Regions from separate parts of the Mycobacterium heraklionense genome, predicted to be linked through region 1. Evidence: riboswitches for the same ligand, from Rfam matches in the RefSeq annotation. Region 1 holds a riboswitch; the other holds the start of a gene.
The links. Region 1 has a riboswitch for cobalamin ahead of K3U94_RS17915 (PPE domain-containing protein). Riboswitches for the same ligand answer to the same signal wherever they lie in the genome.
Positions count from the first base shown of each region.

Region 2: it holds a riboswitch for cobalamin, as region 1 does, so the genes downstream of both, metE (5-methyltetrahydropteroyltriglutamate--homocysteine S-methyltransferase) here and K3U94_RS17915 (PPE domain-containing protein) in region 1, are expected to answer to the same signal.

Region 1 is NZ_CP080997.1:3,768,164-3,775,511, forward strand. It holds gene K3U94_RS17895 (ABC transporter substrate-binding protein) at 1-183, shown strand, start outside; gene K3U94_RS17900 (FecCD family ABC transporter permease) at 180-1,220, shown strand; gene K3U94_RS17905 (ATP-binding cassette domain-containing protein) at 1,217-2,971, shown strand; gene K3U94_RS17910 (DUF7676 family protein) at 2,986-3,564, shown strand; gene K3U94_RS17915 (PPE domain-containing protein) at 3,818-5,521, opposite strand; cobalamin riboswitch at 5,642-5,825, opposite strand; gene K3U94_RS17920 (aminotransferase class I/II-fold pyridoxal phosphate-dependent enzyme) at 5,848-7,155, opposite strand; gene K3U94_RS17925 (pyridoxamine 5'-phosphate oxidase family protein) at 7,196-7,348, shown strand, end outside.
Region 2 is NZ_CP080997.1:1,291,040-1,298,387, reverse strand. It holds gene K3U94_RS06205 (crotonase/enoyl-CoA hydratase family protein) at 1-535, opposite strand, end outside; gene K3U94_RS06200 (thiolase family protein) at 550-1,695, opposite strand; gene K3U94_RS06195 (SDR family oxidoreductase) at 1,802-2,461, shown strand; cobalamin riboswitch at 2,506-2,711, shown strand; gene metE (5-methyltetrahydropteroyltriglutamate--homocysteine S-methyltransferase) at 2,846-5,125, shown strand; gene K3U94_RS06185 (mycobacterial-type methylenetetrahydrofolate reductase) at 5,201-6,091, shown strand; gene K3U94_RS06180 (cation-translocating P-type ATPase) at 6,379-7,348, shown strand, end outside.

The DNA of each region.
Region 1 (7,348 bases):
ACCTCGCTGCGGACCGGTCACGTGTGGTCGGCCACCAAGGCGATCACACCCGGAGGCGGCAATCTCTACTGGGAACGCGGCACGGCGCGACCTGATCTGCTGCTCGGCGACCTCGTCGCGATCCTGCATCCCGAGCTCGTCGCCAACCACGCGTTCGAGTTCTACCGGCGGGTGCCGCGGTGAAGCCGCGTCTCGCCCTGGTGCTGGCCGCGCTCGGCGCTGCCGTGGTCCTGTTGGCCCTGCTGGGTTTGGTGCTCGGGCCGGTGCGGGTTCCGGTGCTCGACACCGTGCAGGTGCTGTTCGGCGCCGAACCCTCCGACCCGCGCTGGCAGGTGATCGTGTGGAACATGCGGTTACCTCGGGTGCTGACCGCGCTGGCCGCCGGGTCCGCGCTCGGCGTCGCCGGCCTGCAGCTGCAAACCCTGTTCCGCAACACGCTTGCCGATCCCTACATTCTGGGCGTGAGCTCCGGGGCCAGCCTCGGCGTCGCGGTGGTGGTTTTGTTCGGCGGTGCGGCCGGCGCCGGTTTCTCCACCGGTATGGCCGGCGCGGGCCGCGCCGGGGAGGTCATCGCGGCGGCCCTGGGCGCCGCGGCGATGCTCACGCTGGTGCTGGTGCTGTCGCGCTGGACCCGCTCGGCGGCGACGCTGCTGCTGATCGGGGTGATGCTCGGGGCGGCCAGCACCGCGCTGGTGAGTCTGGCGATGGTGTACTCCGATCCGCAGCGGGTGCAGCAGTACCTGCTGTGGGGCCTGGGCAGTTTCGCCGGGACCGGCTGGGCCGATTTGGAGCTGCTGCTGCCGCTGGTGGCGCTCGGGCTGGTGACCGCGGCGCTGACGATCCGGCCGCTCAACGCCCTGCTGCTCGGCGAGAGTTACGCGGCGACGATGGGCATCAACGTGCATCGGGCGCGGGTGGTCACGGTCATCTCGGCGTCCCTGCTGGCGGGTGTGACGACCGCGTTCTGCGGACCGATCGCGTTCCTCGGGCTGGTGGTGCCGCACGTGGCCCGCATCGTGGTCGGTACCTCCGACCACCGGGTGGTGGTCCCGGCGGTGATCCTGCTGGGCGCGGTCGCCGCGCTGGGCTGCGGCCTCGTCAGCCAGGTGCCCGGCAGCGACCTGGTCATCCCGATCAACGCGGTCACCGCGCTGGTCGGGGCGCCGGTGGTGATCACCGTGCTGCTGCGGGCCCGTCGTGGATCGGGGTTGCCGTCATGACGCCCACCGCGGCCGCACCGGCGGTCGAGCTTGCCGACCTGGTGATCGGCTACCGCGGCCGGCGCCGGTCGGTGACGGTGGCGGCCGGGCTGGCCGCCCAGGCCCGCCGCGGCGAGCTGACCGTGCTGATCGGGCCCAACGGCGCCGGCAAGTCCACCCTGATCCGCACGCTGGCCGGACTGCAGCCCGCGCTCGGCGGGCGGGTTCTGCTCGACGGCGCCGACCTGACCGCACTGCCCCGCGACGAGCTGGCCCGCCGGGTCGCGGTGGTGCTGACCGAACGAGTCGACCCGGGCCTGCTGTCGGCGCGGGAGCTGGTCGGGCTGGGCCGCATCCCGCACCTGGGTTTGGGTGGCCGGCTGCGTCCGGCCGACGAGGAGATCATCGACTGGGCGCTGGCAGCGACCGGCGCGCAGCATCTGGCGTCGCGGCCGGCTGCCGAACTGTCCGACGGCGAATGCCAGCGGGTCCTGACCGCGCGGGCGCTGGCCCAGCAACCAGGTCTGCTGATCCTCGACGAGCCGACCGCGTTTCTGGATGTGTCGTCGCGGGCCGCACTGTTCGGGCTGCTGCGCGAGCTCGCCCGCGACCAGCAGTTGGCGGTGGTGCTGAGCACTCACGACTTGGAATTGGCGCTGCGGGTGGCCGACCGGGTGTGGCTGATGGATCCGGCGGGCACCCTAACGGACACCGTCGGCGAAGAGCTGATGTTGTCCGGGCGGATCGGAGACATGTTCGGCAACGGCACCCTGCGTTTCGACCCGGCCAGCGGGATGTTCACCTTCGTCGGCGACGAGAACGAGCGCACCGCCCGGGTCGACGCCGAAGAACCGTTGCGTTCAGCATTGACCCGGGTGCTGTCGCGGGAGGGCTGGGGTTTCGGCGACTCCGCCGAAATCGTGCTCACAGCAACCGATCCCGACGCCATCGCCGTGCGCACCGCGAGCGGCAACCAGCTCACCGCGCTGCGTGACCTGCCGCAGCGGCTGCGGGCGCTGCCGACGATCCCACACCGTTGCGCCTCCCGGGATGAGACGATCGCGGCGCTCACCGAGTTATCCGCTGTCAGCTCCTATTTCGCGGTCTCCACCGGGATCGCAGACGGCGCCGACTGGCGTCCGGTGACGCAGCTCTACACCGATGAGAAGCTGCTCGCCGGCGCGGTCGCCCACGTCCGGGAGCGCATCGGGGCGCCGGATCTCCGCGTGGCGGTGTCCACTTTCTTCCTCGGATTCGCGGCGCGACTGTGGTCGATCGGGCTGGGCGGGGTCGCTGAGCACGCGCTGCTGATCGACCTGGACCCCGATCAGCTCTGGTACACCGATTCGGAAGGGGCGGTCCGCCTGCACCTGCCGAACCCGGTGGCCTGGCAGGGATCGTCGGCGAACGAGAGTCTGGAGCCGGCGCTGGCCGACATGATCCTGACCGGACATTTGGAGCCGTTAGCCGCCGCGGCGCAGCGGCTCGGTCCGATCTCGGAACGGCTGCTGCTCGGCAATGCCGCCTCCGCGGTACTGGGTGCCGCCCGCGCCTTGCGCTGGCATAGCGGTGGCGATCTTGCCGACGAACCGGGATGGGCTCTCGCCCGCAAGCTATGCGACGACGAACGCCTCACCGGCACAATATGTTTCAACGGTTCCGATACGGACTACCGGCGTACCAGCTGCTGCCTTTTCTATCGCACGCCCGGCGGCGGCCTGTGCGGCGACTGCGCACTGACCCACAAACCCCCGGTTCGCTTGGACCGATAGAGGAAGGGATTCCCATGACCGAGAACACCGGCACCGTCGTTGCCGATCCCCCGATCGTCGACACCGAAGACCGCGGCCGCGAACAACTCTGGCCGTTGCCCACCGACCAGCAGAGCCTGCTGGATCTGCTGCACCTGTGCTTCGACGAGTACTGGGACGAGATCTGGTTCGGCATCATCATGCAGGGCGCGGCCTGGGAGGTGGCCGCGCCCAACGCGCCGCGCAAGATCGCCATGCTCGACGGTTACGCCACTATCGATTTCGGCCGCTGGCACTTTCACCTCTGCATCGGCAAGCACCGAGCCAGCGGAAACGAGCTGGGCCGGATTCGCCGCTGCACCCGGGCCGAGCTGTACCGCCGGATCGGCAAGGACGGCAACCCGCAGTCGTGGGGAGTGCGCCTGTTCAACGGCCGCGACGAGCAGATGATGACGGTGATGCTGCCGAACCCGTTCCTCACCAACGACCAGCAGATGCGCGATGAGCCCGAGTGGGGCCAGCTGGAGTTGTGGGACAAGCTGCGCGACAAGTACCTCGGCCTGGGGCCGGACCCGCTGGACCGCGGCGGGAGTCAGATCCGCTGCGGCGGTTAGCGAGACTCGACGAAGGAGAGCCGAAGCTGGACCGCCCCAACAGACCCGGCGGCTAGCCCCGGGCAGTCCCTGGCGTAGCGGCACCGGGGAATAGCAGAGTTGCCCACCTCTGCGCGACAAACTGCGGGTGTGGATGCGCCCGCGGCGGTTTGTCGCGCAGAGGCGGGCAACTATCCCTACGAGGCCCGCCGTGAACACGGCCTACCCCGATACCGTCCAGTCTTGACTGAACGGTATTGGGGCTGGTCCCCCGCTATTCCTCGGAGCCCTGCCAGGTATTCGGCATCATCGGGCTGACCGCGCCGCCCCCGAAACCATCGTCGGCCAGCGCGGTCAGCCCGCTCGGCTGTGCGCGGGCAACCCGGTGGGTGCCACCGGCGAAGCCCTGCGCCGCGGCGCCTCGACTCGAGGCGACCGCCCCGGCGAGTTCCGGCACCTCCGGCACCGGGCCGGGCTCCAGATCCATGTACTCGTAGCCGCGCCCGAGCATGCCGGCCTTCGCCTTACGCCGGCGCCGCTGCGTCGCGACCTGCTCCGCCGCGGCGGCCTCGGGAACCTCCGCACTGTCCGGTTTCGGTGCCGCCTTCTTGCGAGTGCTGGTGCCCGAGCCCCGTCGAGCGCCCATGTCCAGACCGCCCACCATGTACATGTAGGCCGGCATGGTGACCGACGGTGGCCCGGCGGGAGTCGGCGGCGGCGCGCCGGGGGGCGGTGCGGCGGCCGCGGCCGGGGCGGGCGCCGGTGCGGGTGGCGGCGCCGGAGCAGGAGCCGGCGCGGGAGCCGGTGCCGGCGGCTGCGCCATCGCCAGCCCGGGTGGCGGCGGGGCGGGCGGGGGCGGCACCGCGGCGACTGCCGCATGATGCGCCAGCGCCCCGATACCCAGACCCCCGATCACTCCGGCCGGAGTGAGCACGGTCGTGGCGGCCAGCGCCGGCAACAGCGCCGGCAGCAGTGCCGTCTGGGTGATCAGGTAGTTGAGCGCCTGGATGGTGTTGCCGATCGTGGACCCGACGATCTCGACCATCGCCATCGGGATGACCAGGCCCAGGCCCTGCGGGTTGAACAGCGCGGTGTACATGATCGCGATCAGGTCGTCGACGATCACGATGCTGGTGAACGCGAAATAGGAGCCCGGGTCCAGCGGCACCGAGAAGATGTAGGCCAGGTTTGCGGGGTTGAGGTAGCCCAGCGGGTTGCCGGTCCACGCCAGCCACGACCCCGGGACACCCCACGGCGGCAGCAACGACGATCCGTTCTGCAGGCTGGCGAAGAAATCGGCGAGCGGGTCTGCGAACCCGGTGAAACCGATCTTGTTGAAGAACTCCTGCAACTCGGCATACAGCGGGTACTGACTGCTGTCGGGATAGGGCGGACTGGGCACCAGACTTTCCAGCCATTTGGCGAAGTCGAGGAACCACTGCGGTGGCTCCGGCGCGGTATCCGCCGCACTGCCGGGCGTCTTGAGCACCGTGGGCGCCGGTTCGGTCTGAGCTGCCGCGGCGGTCGCCACCGCGGCGCCGGCCACCGCCTGATAAGCGGTCATCACGGCGGCGGCCTGCGCCCACATCCGCGCGTAGTCGGCCTCGTTCAGCGCGATCGGAATCGTGTTGACACCGAAGAAGTTTGTGCCCACCAGCACCGCGTGCGTGACATGGTTGGCGACCAGCTCGGCCATGGTCGGCATCGCCGCCAACGCGCTGGTGTAGGCCACCGCCGCGGTCTGCTGCTGTGCGGCCGTCACCGTCGCATCGCCACCGGCACGCACCAACCACGCCAGGTAGGGCACGTTGGCCGCCATGAACGCGTCGGCTGACGGGCCCTGCCACGCTCCGGCCTGGACCGCGCCCAGCACCGCCGTCAGCTCGTCGGCGATCTCGGCGTATTCAGTGCTCAGCGCGCTCCACGCAGCGGCCGACGACAATAAGGGGCCGGCACCAGGCCCGGCCGACAGTGACATCGAATGTACTTCTGGCGGAGAGGCCATCCAGATCGGCGCCGTCATCGCGGACCGCCGGATGCCACCCGAAAAGGGCGAAACATAGGGGTTCGTCAGCTCTCTCGGGGTACACCGCCCCGGGTCGCAGGATGCGACGATGTGAGTGTCCTGACTCTCGGATCAACGCTCGCCTCGCCTTCCAACTCCGCTAAGAGCCGTGGCTGTTGAGGGTCGCTCCCCGATCACAGTGGCGGGACCGTGCCGGATTCACACCGGCTTCCTGCACCATCGTTGCCGTACCGGTGCATTATCGCACGCCACCGCATCTCTCTGGCGGCAAAGCGCGGCTACACGCTGCCCCGGCCGGGGCCACGCACCGCTGCCGCGATCGCATCTGCCAGCGGGCCGACGTCGGCGGGGGCCAGCTCGGCGATGGTGACCCGCAGGCCCGGGGTGCCGCGGATCCGGAACCTCGCCCCCGGGGCCGCGGCCCAGCCCGCGGCGAACAACGCCGTCATCGCCACCGCCTCGTCGGATACCGGGATCCACACGTTGAGCCCGGAACGGCCGTGCGCGACCACGCCCCGGTCGGCCAGCGCCGTGCACAGCCCGACGCGGGCCGCGCGGTAGGCGGCTTCGGCGTCGGCCACCCGCCGCGCCGCCGCGGCATCGTCCCACAGTTCGACCGCCACGTTCTGCAGCAGGTGACTGACCCAGCCCGGCCCCAGCCGCTGCCGACCCTGCACACGCTCGACGGTGCGCTGATCCCCAGCCAGCACCGCCAACCGCAGGTCCGGGCCATACGCCTTGGCCGCCGATCGCACGAACGCCCAGCGCCGGGTCACGCCCGCCAGCGGGTGCAGCGGCACCCCGGCGATCGCCGCACCGTGGTCGTCTTCGATCAGCAGCACCTCCGATTCGTCCAGCAGCCCCCGCAGAACGTTGGCACGCTCCGCGGAAACCGCTGCACCGGTGGGGTTTTGAGCGCGGCTGGTCACCACCACCGCACGCACCCCGCGCCGCAGCGCGCGGGCCAGGTCGGCCGGCAGCGGACCGTCGTCGTCGACCCCGACCGGCTCCGGGGTGAGCCCCAATGCGCCGAGCAGGTCGAGCAGGTTGGGCCACCCCGGATCTTCGACCGCCACCCGGTCACCGGGGCGCAGCTGCGCACTGAGCACCCGCTCGATTCCGTCCAGGGCTCCCGAGGTGACCGCCAGGTGGTCGGCCGGCACGCCGTCGGCGGCCAGCTCGCTCGCGGCATGCTCGGCCAGTGCCGGTGCGATCGGGGGATCCCCGTAAAGCACAACGGGTCCCGGCACGGCGGCGATAACGGGCAGCAGTGCCGGGTTGGGGTTTCCGGTGGACAGGTCCCGCACGTTCGGGGGTACGGCCAGCCCGCGCAGTGAACGCGGCGTGGTCGCCGGGCGGTCGCGCACCCGGGTGCCGCGCCGGCCCGAGCTCTCGACGGCGCCGCGGTCGCGCAACAGCCGGTAGGCGGCGGCCACGGTGTTCGGATTCACCCCGAGCTGCTGCGCCAGACCGCGAATAGGCGGCAACGCTGCGCCCGGCGCCAGCGCACCGTCCGCGATGCCTTCCTCGACGCTGGCCGCGATAGCCTCAGCACCCTCACCGGAAATCCGATATTGTACTGCCACGTACTTTATATTGCACTAGTACATAGTTGGAGGCAAGTCCGTGTCCTATGCACCGACACCGCAGACCACCCCGACCCGGTACCGGGAACGGGCCCGCTACGATCGCGAGGTCGTGCACCGCATCCTGGACGAGGCGCTGATCTGCCATCTGGGTTATGCCCGCGACGGCCATCCGGTGGTGCTGCCGACCACG
Region 2 (7,348 bases), 2.5 Mb from region 1:
TTACCAGTCCCCAGCGGGCCGCGTCGGCCGCCGAGATGGGCTCCCCGGTGTAGAGCAGCTCCAGGGCAACTTTGCGGGGCAGCTGATCGATGATGCGGAACACCCCGCCGGCGCCGGCGATCAGGCCGCGCTTGACCTCGGGCAGCCCGAACTGGGCACGCTGCTCGGCGATCACCAGATCGCTGGCCAGCGCGATCTCGGTGCCGCCTCCCAGCGCGGTGCCGTTGACCGCCGCGATGACGGGTTTGTCGATGAAGTGCTGCACGAAGCCGGCGAAACCCCACTCCGGGTGTTCGGGGTGGTAGATGTTCTCCCGGTTGGCGATCGCCTTGAGGTCGGCTCCGGCACTGAACGATTTGTCGCCGGCTCCGGTGAGAACGACCGCGCGCACCTCGTCGTCGTCTTGAGCCGCCGCCAAGGCGTCGCCGATGCCGGCGCTGACGGCGCCGTTGATCGCATTGCGGGCTTCGGGCCGGTTGATCGTGATCAGCAGGACGTTTCCGCGCCGTTCTACCAGAACGGCCGCGTCACTCACAGCAGCTCCAGCACTCACAGCAGCTCCAGGATGGTCGCGTTGGCCTGGCCGCCGCCTTCACACATGGTCTGCAGTCCGTAGCGAATCCCGTTGGCGCGCATGTGGTAGAGCATGGTGGTCATGATCCGGGCGCCGGAGCCGCCGAGCGGGTGGCCCAGCGCGATCGCACCGCCGTTGGGGTTGAGCTTCTTCGGGTCGGCACCGATGTCGGCCAGCCAGGCCATGGGCACCGGGGCGAACGCCTCGTTGACCTCGAACACCCCGATGTCGTCGACACTCAGACCGGAGCGCTGCAGCGCCTTCTGGGTTGCCGGGATCGGCGCGCTCAGCATCATCACCGGGTCAGCACCGGCCAGCGTCGCGGTGTGCACCCGCGCCAGCGGGGTCAGACCCAGTTCGCGTGCCTTGGCCGCCGACATGAACAGCAGCGCCGCCGAGCCGTCGGAGATCTGGCTGGAGTTACCCGCGTGGATCACGCCGTCCTCTTTGAAGGCGGGCTTGAGCTGTGCCATCTTCTCCAGCGTGGTGCCGCGGCGGATGCCCTCGTCCTCGCTGACGACATTGCCCTCGGAGTCGGTGATCGAGACGATCTCGTCCTTGAAGGCACCGGAGTCCTGTGCGGCACCGGCCTTTTCGTGCGAGGCGAGCGCGAACTCGTCGAGCGCGGTGCGGCTCAGGCCCCACTTGGTGGCCATCATCTCCGCGCCGATGCCCTGGTTGGGGGTCTGGCTGTAGCGCGCCTTGAAGGACTCCCCGTACGGGCGCCCGCCGTTGGCCAGCGAGGAGCCCATCGGGGTACGCGACATCGACTCGACGCCGCCGGCGACCACGACGTCGTAGTGTCCGGCGATCACGCCGGCGGCGGCGAAGTGCACCGACTGCTGGCTGGACCCGCACTGGCGGTCCACGGTCACCGCGGGCACCGTCTCCGGCCAGCCCGCGCTCAGCACGGCGGTACGACCGATGTCGAGGGCCTGCTCCCCGGCCTGCATGACGCAACCCCAGATCACGTCGTCGACCAGCGCCGGGTCCACGCCGGCCCGGTTGACCAGCCCGTTGAGCACCTGGGCGGACAGCTCGGCCGGGTGTACCCCGGACAGTCCGCCGTTGCGCTTGCCGACAGGCGCGCGCACCGCTTCGACGATGACGGCTTCAGCCATGGGTGCTCCTTAAGTTCGTTTGGGGTCTTGTTGCCTCGATTGTCGACCGGCGCGCTCGGCCGGCGTCAGCGGGGGTCACTCCGGGCTTCCGCGTACCGTCGATTCCATGGCACGCACCGTGATCATCGGCGGCCACGGCAAGGTCGCCCTGCTGCTCGCCCGCCTCCTCGCCGGGAGCGGCGACCAGGTCACTTCGGTGTTCCGCAACCCCGACCACGCCGAAGAGGTCGCGATCACCGGCGCGGTCCCGGTGGTGGCCGACATCGAGCAGCTCGACACCGACGGCCTGGCCCGGCTCGTGGCCGACCATGACGCGGTGGTGTTCTCCGCCGGCGCCGGCGGTGGCAACCCGGCACGCACCTACGCCGTGGACCGCGACGCGGCGATCCGCAGCATCGACGCCGCCGCGAAAGCCGGTGTCCGGCGGTTCGTGATGGTGTCCTATTTCGGCGCCGGCCCCGACCATGGTGTTCCCGAAGAGGATCCGTTCTTCCCGTACGCGCAGGCCAAGGCCGCCGCCGACGCCCACCTGCGGGCCACGGATCTGGACTGGACGGTGCTGGGGCCGAGCCGACTCACCGACGATCCTGCGACCGGCCGGATCGCCGTCGGCCCGGACGCCAACAAAGGACAGGTGTCACGCGGCAACGTCGCGTTAGCGATCGCGGCCTGCCTGTCCAACGACTCGACGGTCGGGCGCACCATCGAGTTCAACGACGGCCGGACGCCCATCCCGGAGGCACTTGCGGCCGGTCGGCCAGGGTAATCTCGATCACGCAACTGGTTTGCCGTCGTCGCCGCAAGGCGGTTTCGGCATCGAGCGCAACGCGGTTTTCCGCGGAGCGCGAGAGGGAACCCGGTGAGAATCCGGGACTGTCCCGCAGCGGTATGCAGGAACGACCGCCGTCACAAAGCACTGGTCACGGGTTCGCCCACCGGCTGGGAAGCGACGGCCACTAGGAGCACCTCGGTGCGCGCCTGCGAGTCCGAATACCTGCCCGTTGTGCCGGGCGCGCCGCGCCCGGCGGATCAACGCCTCGCGGAATGGGCGTCTGGTTTTGAGGGTTATAGTGCTTTATATAGGCACGGGACCGGATCAGCTGGGCGGCTGCTGGCGTTGACCCACCCTCGTCAATTGAAGGACCACATCGTGACCGTTCAACCTTTTACCGCAACCGTTCTCGGCTCGCCGCGAATCGGGCCTCGACGTGAACTCAAGCGCGCCACCGAAAGCTACTGGGCCGGCCGGATCGGCCAGGACGAACTGAAGAAGGTGGCCGCCGGCCTGCGCCGCGACACCTGGGCTCAGCTGACCGCCGCCGGGCTGGACTCGGTGCCGGTGAACACGTTCTCCTACTACGACCAGATGCTCGACACCGCGGTGCTGCTGGGTGCTCTCCCGGCCCGGGTGGCCGGCGTCGCCGACGAGCTGGACCGTTACTTCGCCGCGGCCCGGGGCAACAAGGAGATCGCCCCGCTGGAGATGACGAAGTGGTTCGACACCAACTACCACTACATCGTTCCCGAGATCGCCCCGGACACGACGTTCACGCTGAACCCCGCCAAGGTGCTCTCCGAGCTCTCCGAGGCCCAGGGACAGGGCTTCGGCGGAAACGTGGCCCGTCCGGTGATCATCGGACCGGTCACGTTCCTGCTGCTCAGCAAGGCCGTCGACGGTGCGCCTGCGCCGATCTCCCGCCTCGACGAGCTGACCGATGTCTACGCCGAGCTGCTGGGCAAGCTGGCCGACGCCGGCGCCGAGTGGGTACAGATCGACGAGCCGGTGCTGGTGACCGACATCTCTGCCGACGCCCCCGCGCTGTCCGAGCAGGTGTACAACCGCCTCGGCGGGCTGAGCAAGCGGCCGTCGATCTTCGTGGCCACCTACTTCGGCGACCCCGGCGCCGGGCTGCCGGCCCTGGCCCGCACCCCGGTCGAGGCGATCGGCGTCGACCTGGTCTACGGCCCCAACACCGCCATCGCCGCAGTGCCGGAGTTGGCCTCCAAGACGCTGGTCGCCGGTGTCGTCGACGGCCGCAACATCTGGCGCACCGACCTGCAGGCCGCGCTGGCCAAGCTGGCGGCGCTGCTGGGTCCAGCCGGTGCCGTAGCTGTGTCTACGTCGTGCTCGACGTTGCACGTGCCCTACTCGCTGGAGCCCGAGACCGGTCTGGACGACGCGCTGCGCAGCTGGCTGGCGTTCGGCGCCGAGAAGGTGACGGAGGTGGCCACCTTGGCCCGCGCGCTGCGTGAGGGCCGCGAAGCGGTGGTCGACGAGATCGCCGCGTCCAACGCCGCGGTCGCCTCCCGCAAGTCCGACCCGCGGCTGAACAACGCGGCGCTGCGCTCCCAGATCGCCAAGATCAAGGAGGCCGGGATCCAGCGCGGTTCGGCCGAGGCGCGCCGCGCCGCGCAGGACGAGCGGCTGCACCTGCCGCCGTTGCCGACCACCACGATCGGCTCGTTTCCGCAGACCGTGGAGATCCGCAAGGCCCGTGCCGCGCTGGTGGCCGGAGAGATCGACGACGCGGAGTACACCAACCGGATGAAGGCCGAGATCGCGGCCGTCATCAAGCTGCAGGAGGAGCTGGGCCTGGACGTGCTGGTGCACGGCGAGCCGGAGCGCAACGACATGGTGCAGTACTTCGCCGAGCAGCTGGACGGCTTCTTCGCCACCAGCAACGGCTGGGTGCAGTCCTACGGCAGCCGCTGCGTGCGCCCGCCGGTGCTGTTCGGCGACGTCACGCGGCCGCACCCGATGACGGTCGACTGGGCCACCTACGCCCAGTCGCTGACCGACAAGCCGGTCAAGGGCATGCTCACCGGTCCGGTCACCATCCTGGCCTGGTCGTTCGTCCGTGACGACCAGCCGCTGGCCGACACCGCCTACCAGGTGGCGCTGGCCATCCGCGAAGAGACGGTGGACCTGGAGAAGGCCGGCATCGCGGTGATCCAGGTCGACGAGCCCGCGCTGCGCGAGCTGCTGCCGGTGCGCGACGCCGACAAGGCGGCCTACCTGGACTGGGCGGTCGGCTCGTTCCGGATGTCCACCTCGGGGGTCTCCGATGCGACGCAGATCCACACCCACCTGTGCTACTCGGAGTTCGGTGAGGTGATCGGTGCGATCGCAGACCTGGACGCCGACGTCACCTCGATCGAGGCGGCACGCTCGCACATGGAGGTGCTCGACGACCTCAACGCGATCGGTTTCTCCAACGGGGTGGGCCCGGGTGTCTACGACATCCACTCGCCGCGGGTGCCGAGCACCGACGAGATGGCTACGTCGTTGCGCGAGGCGCTGGATGCTGTTCCGGCACAACGGCTCTGGGTCAACCCGGACTGCGGCCTGAAGACCCGCAAGACCGACGAGGTGAACGCGTCGTTGGCCAACCTGGTCGCCGCTGCGAAGGAAGCTCGCGCCAGCCTGTGACCGTCTGACATGTTGCGCCCCAGAGCTGTCTCTGGGGCGCAACATGTCCGTTCTAATGAGATACGGAGTCCCCTGGTGCCGTTGAACACCATCGCACTGGAATTGGTGCCGCCCAACACCGATCGCGGAGTCGAGCACGCCCGCGAAGAGGCCCACAAGGTCCTGCAGTTATCCGAGCAAGCGGGTATCGCGGGCCGGATCGGTCATGTCATGATCCCCGGGTTGATCCCCGAGGATGACGACCGGCCGGTCGAGATCCAACCCAAACTCGATGTCTCCGACTTCTGGTCGGTCATTCACCCCGAACTGCCCGGCGTACACGGGCTGTGCACGCAGGTCACCGCCTTCCTCGACGAGACGGCACTGCGGACGCGACTGTCGGGTCTGCGCCAGGCCGGGTTCGACGGAATCATCTTCGTCGGCGTCCCGCGCACGCTGAACGACGGTGAGGGCAGCGGCGTCGCACCCACCGATGCCCTGTCGAAATTCGACGATCTGGTCGACAACCGGGGTGTCATCCTCATCCCGACACGAGACTCAGAGCAGGAACGCTTCGCCTTCAAATGCGACCGGGGCGCCACCTTCGGGATGACACAGCTGCTCTACTCCGATGCGATTGTGGGATTCCTCCGCGACTTCAAGCACGCCAGTGACCACCGGCCGGAGGTCCTGTTGTCGTTCGGCTTCGTGCCGAAGATGGAGTCCAAAGTCGGGCTGATCGATTGGCTGATCCAGGACCCGGGCAACGAAGCCGTCGCCGCCGAGCAGGCCTTCGTGCGGACTCTGGCCGCAGGCGAACCCGACGTCAAACGCCGCCTGTTGCTCGATCTGTATAAGCGGGTGATCGACGGGGTGGCCGAATTGGGCTTCCCGTTGAGCCTGCACTTCGAGGCTCCCTACGGCATTTCGAAACCGGCATTCGACACCTTCGCCGAGATGCTCGCCTATTGGTCGCCGGGCGCCTGAACCTGGAACCGTCTGCGACGCAGAGCATTCACCGGCATTTCAAGTCGGGTCTCGCCGGCGTTCAGCTGTCCGCTGCCTGCCGGCCCTAGGTTCGATCGGGAAGGGGAGTAGTTCCTACCCGCCACACCGGTGGCGGATGTGAATGGTCGTCAATACGGCGGTTCGACCCGCCCGGTCATTCAGCGGACCCAGGACTTTCGCGAGCGAGACCTTCGGACGATTCACCATGTCGACCGAAGGTCCCGCGGGCTATCTCCAAGGATTCGGTCGCCGAGCGAAGGAGACCGATGCCCCCCTCGATAGCCGCTCTGATCGACGATGCCGAACCGGGCTATGACGTGGTTGCCGACCCGCCGGCGGAGGTCGAGCACCCACGGCGACACCTTCGCCCGGCCCCCGAACCCGGCGATGGTCTGATAGCGGTCAGCAGCGCCGCGATGGCCGGCATCAACGCCGTCGGCCTGGGTCTCGCAGTTGCCAGTCGCGTTCTGCGGTTTCGCCGGTTGCCCTCCAGTCTCCAGGGCGCTGTCATCACCCTGGACCACCAGCCACAACTGCGCCGTCTGCTGGAGGAACGAATCGGCAAGCGCGCCACCGCCACTGCGTTGGGGATGGCGACCACCGCCGTCAACGCACTCGGGGCGGCGCCGTCGATGTTGGCCGTGGACCTGGCGATCAACACCATCAGGGCCGCCGAAGCGCGCGCCGACGCCCGGGCCTGGGCGCGGCGCGAGCCGGAGCTGGCCCGTCCGGTTGCCGGGTCGGCCCAGCGCACGGCGGAATCCCCGGAGAGCCCGGTCGACCAAAACCTGCAACGCGGGACCTGGATTCAGGCGATCGGCGCAGCCGTCGTCGCCGCGACCAGTCGCGACCCCGAACTGGCCGGCAATGCCGCACTGGTCGCGGTGCCCAAAGCGACCCGAGCCACTCACGAATCGTTCGCAGCCACGTTGGGCCGCGGGCTGGCGAACCGGGACGAGGCACTGCAGATCGACCCTGACAGCCTGCGCCGGCTGGACCGCGTCGACGTGGTGATCTTCGATCCGCGGGTGCTGCGGACCGAGTCGTTGCGCTTGGCGCGACTTCGCGGCGCCGACGAGAAGGATCTGACCGCCTGGGAGAGCGCCCGGGCGATGCTCGAGGAAGGTGACCTGCGGCCAGGTTGGCATCCCGTCACCGGCCGCCCCGGCACCGAGGCACTGTTTGCTCCGGCCCCGCATCCGCTGGCGGCAGCGACACTCGCTGAGACACAGCGCG